3 regions of the Paenibacillus sp. AD87 genome follow, and region 1 is predicted to be linked to each of the others. Evidence: riboswitches for the same ligand, from Rfam matches in the RefSeq annotation. Region 1 holds a riboswitch; each other region holds the start of a gene.
What was found. Region 1 has a riboswitch for cyclic di-AMP ahead of gpAD87_RS23880 (C40 family peptidase). Riboswitches for the same ligand answer to the same signal wherever they lie in the genome.
Positions count from the first base shown of each region.

Region 2: it holds a riboswitch for cyclic di-AMP, as region 1 does, so the genes downstream of both, gpAD87_RS07480 (3D domain-containing protein) here and gpAD87_RS23880 (C40 family peptidase) in region 1, are expected to answer to the same signal.
Region 3: it holds a riboswitch for cyclic di-AMP, as region 1 does, so the genes downstream of both, gpAD87_RS16040 (C40 family peptidase) here and gpAD87_RS23880 (C40 family peptidase) in region 1, are expected to answer to the same signal.

Region 1 is NZ_LXQN01000019.1:32,887-38,492, forward strand. Features, by position in the region: gene gpAD87_RS23870 (M1 family metallopeptidase) at 1-1,151, shown strand, start outside; gene gpAD87_RS23875 (hypothetical protein) at 1,162-2,004, shown strand; cyclic di-AMP (ydaO/yuaA leader) riboswitch at 2,257-2,394, shown strand; gene gpAD87_RS23880 (C40 family peptidase) at 2,398-2,868, shown strand; gene gpAD87_RS23885 (GNAT family N-acetyltransferase) at 3,274-3,765, shown strand; gene gpAD87_RS23890 (c-type cytochrome) at 3,919-4,278, shown strand; gene rbsK (ribokinase) at 4,605-5,606, opposite strand.
Region 2 is NZ_LXQN01000007.1:1,634,808-1,640,413, reverse strand. Features, by position in the region: gene gpAD87_RS07495 (PspA/IM30 family protein) at 1-453, opposite strand, end outside; gene gpAD87_RS07490 (prenylated flavin chaperone LpdD) at 583-927, opposite strand; gene gpAD87_RS07485 (polysaccharide deacetylase family protein) at 1,077-1,865, shown strand; gene gpAD87_RS07480 (3D domain-containing protein) at 1,998-2,666, opposite strand; cyclic di-AMP (ydaO/yuaA leader) riboswitch at 2,669-2,865, opposite strand; gene gpAD87_RS07475 (amino acid ABC transporter ATP-binding protein) at 3,150-3,872, opposite strand; gene gpAD87_RS07470 (ABC transporter substrate-binding protein/permease) at 3,859-5,322, opposite strand; gene gpAD87_RS07465 (M20 family metallopeptidase) at 5,504-5,606, shown strand, end outside.
Region 3 is NZ_LXQN01000007.1:3,691,871-3,697,476, forward strand. Features, by position in the region: tRNA gene gpAD87_RS16030 (tRNA-Leu) at 191-274, opposite strand; gene pelA (pectate lyase) at 393-1,352, opposite strand; cyclic di-AMP (ydaO/yuaA leader) riboswitch at 1,766-1,897, shown strand; gene gpAD87_RS16040 (C40 family peptidase) at 1,903-2,367, shown strand; gene gpAD87_RS16045 (carboxymuconolactone decarboxylase family protein) at 2,472-2,801, opposite strand; gene gpAD87_RS16050 (hypothetical protein) at 2,919-3,137, opposite strand; gene gpAD87_RS16055 (hypothetical protein) at 3,261-3,590, opposite strand; gene gpAD87_RS16060 (xanthine phosphoribosyltransferase) at 3,689-4,270, opposite strand; gene gpAD87_RS16065 (YkvI family membrane protein) at 4,475-5,533, shown strand.

The DNA of each region.
Region 1 (5,606 bases):
TGAAGAACGGCGAAAAAGTATATCAGTTCTATGCCGATGATGTGCATGATTTTGCCTGGTCAGCCTCTCCTGATTTTGTTTATGCAGAAGAACCCTTCTCTGCTCCCAATGTGCCAGGCGTTCGAATCAAGCTGTATCTCGACCCTGCTCATGAGGATCTGAAGGAACGTTATTTCTACGCCGCCAAAGCAGCGCTATCCAATTATAGCAAGTGGTTTGGCCCTTATCCGTATTCCACACTGTCCATCGTTGTCCCGCCCAAATCGGGGAATGGCGCAGGAGGAATGGAATACCCTACTTTGGTCACTGCCTTCGGTGCGGATGATTCTGCACCTGGTTACGATCTGGAACGCACGGTTGTGCACGAGATTGGGCATCAGTATTTTTACGGCATGGTCGCGAGTAATGAATTTGAAGAGGCTTGGCTGGACGAAGGATTCACCTCCTATGCAGAAGACAAAGTAATGGAACAGGAATACGGACTTATCCCGAATCTGCCCGTACAATCTGGTCTCATTACTTCTCCAGCTTCACTGACACAGGACTCCTGGAAGTTTGATTCCCAGAATCAATATGCAGCCAACGTATACACACGAGGCAAGCTTGTATTACTCGGGATAGAACAACAGGTTGGTGCCAAAACGATGGAACGTATTCTCTCGACCTATGTGAAGAAATACCGTTTCAAACACCCTACTTCGTCTGATTTTCAAAAGGTCGTGGAGCAAGTAACCCGCACACCCTGGACCGATTATTTTAATCAATATGTATACGGAGACGGCATGGCTGACTTTGCAGTGGAGAAGATCGCAATCAATCCTATCCTGAAAGACGGCCAAACGTTGTACGAGTCATCGGTTACATTGCAGAAAAAAGGCAGTGAATATAAGAAGGTGCCTGTTCGAATTATGTTCGAAGATGGGAAAACCATGACGAAAGAATGGGATGGTAGCGAGGAGCGCATTACCTACAAACTGACCTATACTTCTCCTGTTTCCTGGGCTATGACTGATCCGCAGTACACGATTGTGCTGGAGAACCATCATATGAACAATTTTCTGAAAGCCGGACTGGATGAGCCAACCAAATCCCGCTGGAGCATGAGCGCAACCAAACTTATAGAAGCCATATTCGGAAGTCTGTCATGGTGAGGTGGATACAGTGAAAGCGAAAATACGTGAAGGCTGGTTTCTCGTCCGTCAGCATATGTTCATTGCGGCACTCTTATTTCTCTATCAATTAGTATGGGGATACTTTCTTTATCGAATGGTACAGTCAGCTGTGGTTCCGCTGCTCCTGCGTTATCCTGACCCTGATACAGGGGAACTCAGTACGATTTTATTCAAAATGGAGAGCCAACTCAGCCTGACAACGAATCCGGAGGTCCATCGCTATTTATGGATTTTAGGGGCTATGCTGCTGCTGCGGATTCTGATTAGCCCACTCATTCAGGCAGGGCTGCTCTACTCGCTCCAGCATTATAACCATTCGGAAGAGCGCATTCCATTCATTCGTGGTATCAAAAATTTATGGAAACCGATGCTGTTGCTCCACACCATTCGTACCCTATTGCTACTGCTACCGGCTTATTGGCTCGCACCAAAGCTATATTCCATCTTTATGGAAGGTTTTCATTCCCTCCATCTGCTCTTGCCTGGTATTCCCTATGTTGTTGGTTGGATTGTATACGGGTGGGTTATCCATCATGTCCTGCTGTACATGCAGTTTGGTATCTCAGCTCCCGATGGGGAAGGCGGAGCACGCGGTACGTTTCAAGCTATATGGATTGCACTACGCCAAGTCATCACTCTAATAGGCATTGCTGTCCTGCTGGGCGGCCTTCATCTGCTGGTCTTTGGTGCCTTTACTTCAGCTTCATGGTTACTAACCGGCTTAACTGGTCTTATACTACAACAAACGTATCCACTTGCCCGGTGCTTGCTGAGCCTGTGGAAAATATGTGCCCATTTCCGCCTATGGCAGTCCAACTCGGTCAAGGATTAAATTGAACGGTTAAAAACGGTTACCATCTCTATGTAAAGTTGTATTCTTCAAATGCCGTTAAACAAGCAAACCTCGACCTTTCCCCGTCAAAGGTCGAGGTTTTTTTTGTTAATTTTGTTGTTAAACGTTGCCAAAGTGATATACCTCTGTTACAATAATCGCAGTGAGTTTTTAGTAACAACTTTGTAATCTTTACCTTCATATTTGTAACTACTTAAAATTTAATCGTCATTTCTTGATTTCGCAGGTGCATAACTAGCATAGCCAAATTCCTAGCACCTGGGAAGCGGGGGAACCAGTTATGGGTGAATTGATCTTGCAACAGAGGGATCATAGGGGACCTTCAACCGAATCCTTAAGCTAACCTCGCAGGCATTGGAAGGGGTATATCTCTTGTTTAAGAAGAAATTAACCGCAGCTGTACTCAGCCTCACATTCGCATTATCGCTTGGAGCAGGCAGCGCATTCGCAGATTCGAAAATGGACCAAGTTATTGATTCAGCAATGGGGACTACATACAAAAGCGGAGGAACAACGCTTAACGGCTTTGACTGCTCTGGATTCACAAGTTATGTATTCGACAAGCTGGGCATTGATCTGGCTCGCCAATCGAGTTCACAATTCGACATGGGTGATTCGGTATCCCGGATGGAAATGAGACCAGGTGATCTGGTATTCTTCAATACAACGGGCAAAGGGGTCTCACACGTAGGGATCTTTGTAGGGAATGGAAAGTTTGCACACTCCTCTTCTTCCAAAGGAGTTACAATTAGCGAATTAAGCGAAAGCTATTGGGCCAACCGCTATGTTGGCGCTAAACGCATTATGAGCACGGACGCATATGAGACATTGGCCATTGAATAGGGACAAGCCGAGCAACGTCATGCTGTAACTATAACTTTACTGTAACGAAGCATAATAGAACCGTCTGGTACATTCTCCGCAGGAATGTTATCCGGCGGTTTTTTTGTGCTTCGTTTCCTTAATATATTCGGGATAGCTATCAAACCTAATTTCAACTTTTTTTAAAGCTATTTTTCATTGCTTCGTCCGTGCTCTTATAATGTTTTTACCCATCCCACTATAATATAAACGAAATTACCGGAACTTTTGTTTCACTTTTTTTCAAAAACGAGGACTTGCCAAATGAACGCCTCTTTTGTAGAGTGAAAACAAGCTTAGATATGGAATGACATATGTATATGTATATGTATATGGACAAATCAAAATCATTATAGCTTGTTCACAATGAGAGGAGCGTGCAGTTGTATGGATGAAGCCCCTGTGACGTTTCACGTTGTGCCCATGCAAGAAGAACACGCGGAACTAATCTGCGATTGGCAGTATGACCCGCCTTATAATATTTATAGCTGGCTGCCCTGGGAGCAGATGAAAGCACTTGAAGTGGAATTCGGCGATCCCCAGCTACGGAAAGAACAATATGCGGTGGTGCTGGGAGAGGATCAGCAGATTTGCGGTTTTGCTCAATACTTCCCTCTTGAAGGTGTAACCCGCATCGGACTTGGCATGCACCCCGATCGATGTGGTCATGGTCAAGGAACGGCTTTTGTCTCGGCCATTGTGCAGGAAGCCATTCGCCGGAACCCTACAAACGAAATTGATCTGGAAGTTCTGACCTGGAATGACCGGGCTATTCGTGTCTATCTCAAAGCCGGATTTGTTACGCAGGATACATACGAACGACAGACACCGAGTGGTTTGAAACCTTTTTACTGTATGGTCTATGAAGGTCCACGCTAATAACTAGGGCTTAAAATCACCCCAAAAAGTCCCCGGTTATGTGATTAGTTCAAAAAATTACCACAAAATGCTATGATGTCACTACAGGTTCCGTTATAATGATATGGATAGTTTCAAGTTAGATGATCTTTCATTCTGGAGGGGACATAAGGGATGCACAAATGGATCATGAGCGGGGTATTTTTTGCAGCGTGCGCTTTAGCTATTGTACTAATGTTTACGCTTCCAGGGAAAGAGGAAGTTGCAGAAGAAGCAAAACCGACGATGCCGCAAGTTACAATGGATGCAGGACAGGCTGAGGCACTGGTCAAAGCAAACTGTATTACCTGCCACGGTGATCAGCTTCAAGGGGGCATGGGCCCTAGTCTGCAGAAGATTGGCAGCCAGGACGATGTGGAGAAGATTTATACGACCATCGTCAAAGGTAAAAGCGGCGGTATGCCTTCGTTCAAAGACAAGCTGAAGGATGAAGAAATCGCGAATATTGCGATGTGGTTGGCGGAGAAGAAGTAATCCAAGACGTTCAAGGCAATCAGTTGTGGCAGGTTGCAGGTATAGAGAGTGTGGTGGCTTCAGTCACCTCCTGCTCTTTACGCATGCTTTAAACCACGCTGACGCTAGACGCACAACGTAGTCAACCCTTATTGGTATTACAGGGTTGCTGGATTTATCCATGGTCATACAGAGAAGAGGCTCTTACGCTCCCGTGCTGGGAAGTAAGAGCCTCTTGTTCATTTCAGGGATGCTCCGATGAAAACAACCATAATGCTATGGCGCTATCTAGATGCAATTAGCGTATCCTGCCCGCCGGCCTCTGATTCAGCTAAAGCATGTATAGATTACTGGCTCTTTTCCTTCTGCTCAGCAAGGAAAGCCTGCACTTCACGTGCGGACGGCATCCCGGACTGGGCGCCGAGCTTCGTCACGGACAACGCGGCTGCGCCCATGGCGAAGCTTACCGCCGCGTCCAGCGTCTCTCCGCGCGCGAGGGCTACTGCCAGCGCGCCGTTGAAGCAATCGCCAGCGCCGGTCGTGTCGACGGCGCTTACGGCGTAGCCGGGCGCACGGCACGCGCCGGCACGCTCTGCCTGAACGCGGCCGCTAGGCGCTGCCGCGTACACAGCCCCCTCGGGGCCGAGCGTCGTGACGACAGCGGCCCCGAGGGATGCGGCGAGCTCTGCGACCGCTGCATCCACGTCTTCCGGCCGGAGATCATCCCGGCCGGTGAGCACGGCGAGCTCGCTGCGGTTCGGCGTGACAACGTCGACGCACCGCAGCAGCTCCTGGGGCAGACCCGGCACCGCAGGCGCCGGGTTGAGCACCACCAATGCGCTGCCTTCAGCCGCCAGTTGGGCGGCGCGGGTGACCGCAGGCAGCGGGATCTCAAGCTGCAGCAGCACCGCTGCGGCTGCAGTCAGGCTTTTTACCGTATCAGCCTCTTCCAGCATCGCAGGCACAACCTGCCCATTCGCTCCGGGAATAACAATAATCCGGTTATCTCCTTTGGAGAGCCAGATGGAGGCCGTACCTGTAACGGTATCATCCAGAATGCGAACCTGCGAGGCATCCGCCCCACTTTCCGTTAGACTGTGCAGCAGGCGTTCACCAAAACCATCCGAACCTACCGCACCAATCATCGTTGTCTGTCCACCCAGTCGTGCAGCAGCAACCGCCTGATTGGCGCCTTTGCCCCCGGCCAAATAGTGCAGTTCCTCCCCGCTCACCGTCTCGCCTTCCTCAGGAATGATGTTCGTCTTCACCACCAGATCCATATTAAGGCTGCCTACGACAGCAATAAGAGGTTTGTTCTGATTATCGTCTGACATGTATGTTTCACTCAT
Region 2 (5,606 bases), on a different contig from region 1:
TTCGGTTTGAGCTTTTGCAGCGTTGTAGCGCGCAACCAATGTTTCACGTTTATTTTTCATTTGGGTCAATTGTTTGCGCATTTCTTCCAGCTTGCCACGAAGGTTATCGGCAGAAGCCTTGTTTTGATCATAGCTTGTTTTGTATTCAGCCATCTTCTCTTCAGCCACTTTTTTCTCTTCCAGTGCCCGACGAGCCAAATCCATATTCTGTGCACGCGCTGCTGTATGTGCTTGCTCCTCACGTTTCTTCACGAGAGCTTCCTGTTCTTCGAACAGCTGCTTGAATTTCTTCTCAATAGCGATCTGTGCAGCAACAGCTTTCTCCGCATCTTCCAGATCTTCCTGCATATCTCGGATATATTGATCCGTCATCTTGATCGGATCTTCTGCCTTGTCAATAATAGAGTTAATGTTAGACATCGTTAAATCGCGCAATCGTTTGAAAATGGACATTATGGTATTCCTCCTAGTCGATAGTTCATCCTTGTATATAAACATACATACGTGGCAATGTTCTACTCGTTTCAATTTTAACAAAAAAAATCATAAAAAACGATTTTAGCCTACTTAGCGTACATCGAACTATTGAATCAGTTGACTAGTTTGGCACAGCTCTTCATCAAGCAGCTTCTCTGCAGTCTGCACAATCTCATCAATCTGCATGCGCGTAATTGCATCAAAGTGAATCCCCATAATCACGGTCACGGTTACTTTTAAATGTAGGGCAGCATTACGTGCGAGCCTTTCACACAGCTCTTGCTCTTTATGCCCCGGAATATGCATCGTAGCCCCGCTTACCCGCTCACGGTCCGGATAAAATGTCGCTACTGCTCCAATATGTGATCTGCCTCCAGTTACCATAAACACCTTGTCTTCCCCTGCCTCAATCACCTGTAAACGAACGGAATTTAAGTCGTATGTACTCATCCTGATCCACCTGTCCTTTTATATTTATATATGGTGGAATTATGGCTCCGATTTAATAAATCAGCAATGAAACATCTCACATTATGCATAAATACGGATGGCCCCGGGCATACCAAAGAGAACGCAATTTGGGAAAAGGAGGCACTAACATGCGTGTACGCCTCATCATGTTATCCATCATGGTCATTCTTCTGGGAGGAAGTTACGCTCCTGCTCAGTTATGGGCTTCTTCAAGCCCGCAAACCGAACCTGCTTCGAAGTCTGATTCTTCCGAAGAGGAGCAGCTGACGCTGGGACAGCTCAGACAGAAATATGCGGATACATTCAAAACAAATGGCCCCTCGACAAAAAAGGTCGCACTGACTTTTGATGACGTACCTGATCCACGGTTCACCCCGCAGGTGTTGGATATTCTAAAAAAATACAAGGTGCGGGCTACGTTTTTCATTGTGGGACATCGCGCTGAGAAACATCCGGATTTAGTGAAACGCATGGTAAAGGAAGGGCATATTGTTGGCAATCACAGCTACAATCACCCGGAGTTCAGTAAGCTGTCCATGAATGCATTTCGCAAACAAATCTTACATACCGGGGATATTATTCGGAATCTGGCGGGCTACACTCCCAAAATGATTCGTCCACCTTATGGCGACATTAATGAGCAACAGCTGCAATGGGCGGCCAAACAACATTACAGCATTGTGAATTGGAACGTCGATTCCCTGGACTGGAAGGGCCTCTCCAAAGAGGAAGTCAAACAAAACATCCTGTCGGCCGTTAAACCAGGTTCCATTGTTCTGCAACATGCAGGAGGCGGTGTCGGATCGAAGCTGAGTGGTACCATCGAGGCGTTGCCTGAAGTTATCGAGGAATTGCGAAACCGCGGGTACGAGCTGGTGACTTTGGACGAAATGCTGGAACTGCCAAAGGGTAAATAGGTTTAGAATACGGCAGTCGGATATTCAAAAGGGTGTCCTTCATTCACATTATCGTGATTGGAGAACACCCTTTATTGTTTAATTTAGATTTAGTTGGAGTCACATATGATGATGTGCAGCTACGCTTTGATTTTATTTCAAAATGTAAAGTTCAACATCCTGAATACCAAATGTGCTCACGGATTGCTTGCTGCCAGGAATAAAGATATCGATCTTGTGACCTTTAATGGCACTACCCACATCACGAGCCGTTGCGACAAATGCCTGTTTTGGCAGTCCGGGATGTGTATGACCTGTCACCAGTACCTTTGTACCCAATGGAATGATACTCGGGTCTACTGCAATGGTACCCAATTCAAGCGGATTACCGAAGTAATCCACAGCACCCCATCCTCCATTTTCGGAAGCGTCTGCGGAGTATGCTGTTGCTTTGACGTCGACAGCTTTGCTGTAATCAAACGTTTTACCCCAGGCTTGTACAACTTTACTATCTGCATTAACGTCAAGGCTTGCGGCAGTTACCGTTTTGGCCTCCGTTTTAGCTGCTGCAGCAGAAGCAGTGTTCGTTGTTTTACCAGGGATCGTAATTTTCAAACCACCATAAATGTTGTAAGCTGAAATGTCATTGTTAGCTTTAATAAGAGCGTTAAGTCCAACTCCATATTGTTTGGATAAGGTGTAGAAGGTATCCCCCTCTTTGGCCACATGAACTGAATCAGCATGAGCCGGAACGGCCTGAATGAGCATTGCTGCTGTCAGCAAAGCTGTTGCTGTTTTGGCTATACGTTTCTTGTTAATCATGGTCTTCCTCCCTCATTATGCCTGCGAAGTTAGTTGTCGGATTCGGATGGAGGAAACCACCCTATAGGTTCAATTACATTCATAATTTATGTAGCCCTAATTCACCCCAAGCCGTGTGCAAATGATTCTTCCCCAAGCACACTCTGCATCGTTACATCCCCCACACTCCCAACTCCGGAAGTTTCGGCAGGAACAAATATATCACAACTTTGTAACCAAGAGTCGTAGTAAATGTTACCATCTGGCTAATTCACTTCAATATTTTTGCTGAATTCAAGCGACTTTTTCAAAAAAATGTCTATTTGAGCTTATATCGTTGATGACAGAAACGTTACTTTTTATGTAAATCCGTGCGTATTCACACGCACAAAACAATCCCTGCCGACAGGTCGCCGACAGGGATCTATGAGGGAATAAGAATTCTCATCCACAGTATATATTTTGCATTTTCATCCAATTCATCCTAATGATGACTTGGATGGATTAGAGCACTTTAGCAAGGAAGTCACGTGTACGTGCATGCTTAGGCTCACCAAACACTTCAGCAGGTGTTCCTTCTTCTACAATAACCCCACCATCCATGAACAGGATGCGGTCCCCTACTTCGCGTGCGAAGCCCATCTCATGCGTTACAATAACCATAGTCATGCCGCCCTCTGCAAGCCGCTTCATGACATCCAGTACTTCACCGACCATTTCAGGGTCCAGTGCTGAAGTAGGCTCGTCAAACAGCATGACATGCGGCTGCATCGCAAGCGCTCTTGCAATAGCGATCCGTTGTTTCTGTCCACCGGACAGCTGATTTGGATAAGCGTCTTTTTTGTCAGACAGGCCAACCGTCTTGAGCAAATCTGCGCAGATTTGTTCCGCTTTCTGTGCAGATTGTTTTTTCACTTTAATGGGAGCAATCGTAATGTTCTGCTGCACCGTTTTGTGCGGGAACAGATTGAAATGCTGGAAAACCATCCCCATTTTTTCACGAGTTGCATTAATGTTGTGTTTAGGGTCAGTGATCGAAACTCCCTCAAAGTCAATCTCACCGGAAGTAGGCTGCTCCAATAAGTTCAGACAACGCAAAAAGGTACTTTTCCCCGATCCGGACGGACCGATGACCACGACAACCTCGCCTTTACCAATTGTTACGTTAATGCCCTTGAGCACATCGTTATTTCCATATGATTTGTGTAATTGTCTAACGTCTATCACTTGCACTCAACTTCCTTTCCAGTCGACCCAGCAGCTTGGACAAAATGAACGTCAGCACAAAGTAAATGGCCGCTGCAATCAGGAATGGATTCATTCCTTGGTACGTAATGTTTTTGACTACACTTGCCTGATACATAATGTCCACCATACCAATAACCGAGATGATGGAGGATTCCTTGATAATGGTCACGAACTCATTACCGATCGCTGGCAACACCGCTTTGAACGCTTGTGGGAGCACGATGAAGCGCATTGCCGCACCTCTGCCCATTCCCAGGGACCGAGCTGCTTCCAGTTGGCCTCGATCCACACCCTGTATACCTGCGCGGAAAATTTCAGCAAGATAGGCACCACTATTAATGGATAGTGTGATAATCCCCGCCTGAAGCGGCGAAAATGTAATACCAAACGTCAAGGCAAGCCCGTAATAGATAATCATCAACTGAACCAGCATTGGTGTACCACGAATAACTTCAACGTAAGCTGTTCCGATCCAACGCAGAATTGAAACGTCATGCAGACGTAACAGACAGATGATCAAACCGATAATTACCCCGAATATTACACCGAGTGCAGACAGTAAGAGGGTGTAACCTACACCTGTTGCGTAAAAGCTTTTGTACTCCCAGAACACTTGAAAAATGTTTTGATCTTTTTTCACCTTGTCTGCCATCAACTGGCTTGCCTCGGTAACCAACTGATCGATTTTATTTTCGCTTTTCAGACGCTCGAGCGTTCCGTTCACTGCATTCAGCAATTCCGTATTGCCCTTACGAATCCCGATTGCCGCTTCGGCCTGCTCTTCATCTGGAATAGCTGGAGCTAATCCAATCACATCATCCAGATAACCGGCAGCCACCGTATCTTCAACGATCGCAGCATTTACACGATTGGTCTGCAATTGCAGCACGATATCAGATATTTTATCAAGTGCTGTCAGTTTTGCGCCTGGGATTCCCTGGCCAATCGTTTCCTGAATGGAGCCTTTTTGAACTCCAATCTTTTCATTTTCCAGATCAGCCATGGTTGGATATTTATCTTTATCCGCATTGCGAATCATGATGACTTGCTTTGATTTATAATAGGTATCGGAGAAGTCAATGCTTTGTCTACGATCATCCGTTGGCGTCATTCCCGAGATGACCATATCCACACGACCACTCTGTAACGCAGGAAGAAGTCCGTCAAAACCCATATCCTCTATTACAAGCTCTGCGCCTAAATCGGCAGCAATTTCTTTAGCAATCGAAATATCAAATCCGACTATTTGGTCTTTACCATCAATCACTTTATGGAATTCATATGGTGCAAAATCGGCACTTGTACCGAGCACCAGCTTTTTACTGCCTGAATTGCCTGTAGTTCCCGCTGCCGACGCAACAGGTGCAACCGTAGTTAGCAAGACCACAAGAGCTAGCAGCATCATGGTGTAACGACTAATCAATTTCAACCCTGTTCTCCCCTTATAATACTTTGTATGCTTTCTGTTGTTGATGCCTGAGTCATTATAAAGTAGAATGCATGATTATGCAATGCATTTCGACATTACAAATCCTGACTAGTTTCTGAAAAATAACCGCAACTATGATATAATTATTGAATTATTTTCATTTTTGCTTAAGGAGTCCACCATGACACACACCAAAACACAAATTTTAACTGTAATTGATCAATATGCTTCCCGTTTTAAAGAGATTTCATCATACATTGGTGCCAATCCGGAACTTGGTAACG
Region 3 (5,606 bases), on a different contig from region 1:
CAAACCGTCGCAGAACAAACACATTTCCATTAATGGATAAATAAACAAATAAAACTTCATCTTTGCTCAAGTCGAGGGAAAGGGTTGAAAACAATTATGATGAGCAAATATCAAAATCTGCAAACAAATAAAAAAGGTTCCGAGAGTGGCAGCAATGCCATTCTCGGAACCTTTTTCGTGTTACATATGATGCGGTCGAGAGGACTCGAACCTCCACGGGGGTTAGCCCACACGGACCTGAACCGTGCGCGTCTGCCAATTCCGCCACGACCGCGTATGTCTTATCTCCGAGAAATTATATCGCGGCGACAAGAGATAATATATCATGTGCAGGTAATTAGTGTCAACAAAAAAAATATAATTTCGCCTTCAATGATAAAGCTTTTTATAAATTATATCTTTGAAGGCCAGTTGCCATACCAGGCATACCAACCTCTTCTTTCCTTATCGATATCGCTGAGTTTGTATTTCACAACCCCATCACGTCCTACGAAGATCGGTTTATCCGTTCCAATTTCGTAAAAACGTGCCCAAATTGGCGATGCACCTGAATCAGCTACGAGTTTGCTATCTCCGTTTTCTCTGACATACTTGTATCCTGTAATTTTCACGTTGTTGAACCAGGCTTCTGCCGCTTGAATGGAAGCCTTAATTTTCGAGTTCGACGGTCTTGTTTTCAAAAACTTTACAATCGTACTGCTCTCTCCAGCACTTAGAGAAGGCACTTCATATATCCTTGCTCCTGCAGGTTTTAGGGAGCTGGAATCATGCTGCTGTCCCCATGCAGTCAGTTTACCATTTGCTACAACCTGTGTATTGAGAATAGCATCTACACCTTTGGCAACTGATTTTTTACTGCGATCCGCAAGAGAGCTGTCGATGAATGAGAAATCACCTTTACGTGCACCTACTTCATCCAGCATGTACATGACATTAATCATGGCATCGTCGTTGAAGGTAATGTGTTTGTGATAGCCTGAGCTCTGGTATACTTGTGGCCATCCTCCATTGGAGTACTGCATATTTAACAAAAAGTTGATTCCTTTGATGGCAGCAGCCGAATATCGCGGATCATTTGTCTTTTTAAATTCCTTCGCTAATCTTCTAATTTCTGAGTATGTAGCTTTATTATCAATCGTAGATTTGGCCCACTCACCACTTGTTTCTTTGTAATCCTTCTTCCATCCCCCGTCAGGACGTTGATTCTTCAAAATATCTGAGATACTTGCTGTCGTTCCAGATGCGTCTGCAGCAGATACCTTAGCAGCAGGCTGAAATACCATTCCGACAACAGAGAAAATCATTGTACATGCCATTACCAAAGATGCAAACCTTGCTTGTGCCTTCAACATCGTTTAGAACACTCCCCAATTCATTTTCTGCAAACTGTTTTCCTTGAGCGTCTCCCCTCCTTATATTTGTTTTTAAACTCAAACTATTTCTTTTCATCCAATAAGTGGATTATACAAAAAGAATTCTATGCAAAACAATGAATTTTGTTAATAATTGCAACAATATGTAACAAATTCTTTGTCTTAACCTATAGGTATCGTCTAATCGAAATGTGAGAAAGCCAATAAATTATCCAATTTTTCTCCATTTGAAACAGTAGTTACTTTTTTGTCATCTATTAAAACCCAATATTCGAGTTATTTCTACATAAATAGCGATAATTCCGTTAACATTGAGATGATAAGAAGTGTTCAAAATCGGTTTGACATTTTCGCATTTATGCAATATAGTTTCAAAAGGTTACAAAAACTTAATTATTCATTTGCCGAGTTTCATGTTTGAAAACGGGGGAACCATTTTGGGTGAATTATTCTTATACATAGGAAATATAGGGAACCTTCTACCGAACCCTTAGCTAACTCCGTAGGCATCGAAGGGAGAACAAAAATTTTGAAAAAGCTTATCATCTCCATTTTTGGAGCAGCAGTTCTATTTACATCCGGTGCAGCAAGCACAGAGGCAAGCAGTATTAACACCGTCGTTAACAACATGACTGGCATACCTTACAAATGGGGCGGCACAACAATGGCCGGATTTGATTGCTCTGGATTTATGAGATATATTTTCAACAAATATAGCATTGAATTACCACGCACTTCCCAGCAACAAGCTAAGGCCGGAACTCCGGTATCCAAAGCTAATCTGCGTACTGGTGACATGGTATTCTTTAATACGATGGGCAATGGCATTTCACATACAGGTGTATATATCGGGGGCGGACAGTTCGCTCATGCTTCAAGCAGCAAGGGTGTCAGCATCACACAATTATCCAATCCTTACTTCAACGATCGTTACGTAACAGCACGCCGGGTAACAGGACAATTTATGTATAACAAAATGCTGGGCAAAATATAAGTTTGATTTGATATAGCGCAAAGAGGAGGCTCCGGGTGAATCCGGGACCTCCTCTTTGTTTGGGGCTTTTGTTTACAAATCCGGTGTGCTGTAGACTTCTATACTTAATGTAAAGCCTTCTGTACTCTCATTGCACCCTGAGACAGCGCATGGCCTCCGCCTACCGCTCCAGCCACAGCAACCGTCTCCATAATCTCCTGATCGGTCGCTCCTTTGGCACGTGCCTCTTCCACATGGTAAAACGTACACACCTCATTGTTCGCAAACAGTCCAATACCCAGCGCAATCAGCTGTTTGGTCTTGGCATCAATCGCCCCTGCCTGAAAACATTCTCCAGTGAACTCATGATAAGACTTCACCACAGCTGGCAGCACATCGCTTAATTCACCAATCTGATCTTTATAGGCATGAACCTTATCATTCATCAGTGTCATGGTTACCGCACATCCTCTCGGCTGATATGTTACAAGCTCTCACTGTACCTATCTTCTCTCCGGAGAGGTGTAATTATGCCAAAACATCCATGGTAAATGAACCTAAATAGGCATGTCCTATTCTTCGAGCAGGCTCTCGCGTGGTTCGCTGAACAATTGATATCGGTAATTCCGATCAAGCTTGACCACACGCCGATTCTGACGGCGAATGAGTACCTGCTCCCCGTCCCAAGCCACTACAATACCTGTCACATCATTGGACTGAATCTCGTCCCGTACTACCCTTACTTTTTCACCCGATAAACGCAGTGCATCCAATTGTGCATCACTGATCATATTTATGGCGCCTACTTTCCCAAAAAAATTATTTACAAAAAGAGACCTAAATGAAAAGTCATTTAGGTCTCACGTGACTGTATTGGACTGTCATGTCATTCGAAAGTATGTCCCGACTGAAAGTTACCGCTGCGCGTGCTCTTTGCTGTCGTTCTTCTCAAACCAAAAATCAAGCACTTTGGCGGACATCACACGTTCTTCAAGGTACTCCACTTGATGCGGTGTAAATTGTTCTTTCCAAGAGAAGGACAACTCTTCGCACAAGCCTACAATCGTCAGCAATTCTGACCAGGCAACGTAGCGTTTGTACCAGAAAAATTGAGGATGTTCAATCATATAGGGATAAAGGTCATCGAATTCCGTATGTTTACAATCCAGGGCACGCTCAAAATGTACTTTCGATTCCGCCAGCTTATCAATAAAAAATTGTTCTGTTGCCGGTTGGTTACCCATGGTGTTGCCTCCTCTCCCTAACATAACCCCATTATAAATGAAATCAGCGGTCATGCAAAGGCATTGTTATAAAAATAGGCACTTTTTCCTTTAAAAAGTCACAATTCGTTATCGTCAAATTGCACGGTGCCATCGTTCAGTGAACGAATGCGCACCAACGCTTCAACCGGGATGCCCTGCTCACGAATAGTGCGCGCTCCGGCCTGAAAACATTTTTCGACCACGACACCGAATCCAACCAGTTCCGCACCCGAACGTTCGATAATTTTGATGACACCACGAGCGGCATCACCATTCGCAATGATATCGTCAATAAACAAAATACGGTCATTCTCATGAATATATTCACGCGACACCATAATATCCGTTACGATCCCTTTGGTAAAAGAAGGTACTCTTTCACAGTAGGCGTCGGGGTCAGCCAAAAGTGTTTTTTTGCGACGAGCAAATACCAGCGGAACACCCAGTTCATGTGCGGCAGCAAAGGCGACCGGAATCCCGGAAGACTCCACTGTAATGACCCGAGTTACACCACTTTCACGAAAACGAGCGGCAAATTCACGTCCCATTTCCATCGTCAATGCAGGATCAATCTGGTGATTCAGCAGACCATCCAGCTTCAGCACCTGATCTGACATGACTACACCTTCTTGTAAAATTCGTTGTTTCAATACTTCCATAATTTGACCTCCCAAGCCTATCCTATGACGTAAAAGTATCATAGATCCGGCTATCAGTTCAAGCGAAATTGCCTTTGCTCTTGTCCAGAGCATAGAAATGACCCTATGTCACACTTCAATTGTCATGACTTTGATGGGTCAAGCATACCTTGTACCATGGCACCCGCATGTCCAAACTATTCAGGGGCCTGAGAGGGGAAACGCATGAAACAGGCATTTCGGGTGCTGCAGATCGCATTTACATACATTGGAACGGTAGTAGGAGCCGGCTTTGCAACAGGACAGGAGATATTGCAGTTTTTTACCCAGTATGGCAAATGGGCCACCATTACCATTGGCTTATCGACCATGCTCTTTGTCTGGTTAGGTACAAAAATGATGCTGATTGCCCATGATACCGGCTCGCGCTCATACGAAGATCTCAACAAGCATCTATTCGGTCATAAAGCAGGAAACTGGATTACCTGGGTTACCCTTCTTATTCTCATCGGAGTAAACAGTGTCATGCTGGCCGGAGCAGGGTCGGTCTTTGTAGAGCATCTGGGGCTTCATTACCAGACCGGACTGATTGTTACCCTTATCGGTACATATCTGCTGCTTGGACGGGGCATTCAGGCTATTCTGCAAATGAACAGTATCGTAGTGCCAATGATGCTCCTGCTCTCTCTGCTTATGATCACCAGCACCATACATCATCCCGGCGCAAACCGATTTATTACATTAACCACGGACAGCAATCCAATCCAGGTCTGGTTATCTCCTCTGTTGTATACTTCATTCAACCTGGCACTTGCCCAAGCTGTACTTGTTCCGGTGGGGAATCAGATTCGCAGCCGAAAGGTACTGAAATGGGGCGGCGTTCTGGGCGGGATTGGTGTAGGATTCATGCTTATGGCAGCCCACTTCGCCATGTCAGCCCAGATGCCTGGCATCACGCAATTTGAAATTCCAATGGGCAGCATTGCCTTTCAACTTGGATGGGTAGTCCAGTCTATCTATGTATCCCTGATTTTTATGGAAATCTTCAGTACATTTGTAGCCGATATTTATGGAATGACCCTCCAACTCAGACAGCATGTCCACGTACATCCCAAACTAATCATACTGGCCATCATGCTGCTATGTTATTCGCTTAGCCAGTTTGGGTTCAGCTCCCTGCTCTCTATCCTTTACCCCATTTTCGGCAGTTTGGCACTGGTCTGGGGTGCAAAATTAGTAATGGATCGATGGGGAAGCTTTCGAGGTCGTAACAAACACCTATAACAACGTATTTTTGTTGCGAAGCATCATTTCCCTAAACATAAAAAAAGCCGCTGTTCACACAGCGGCTTCCTTC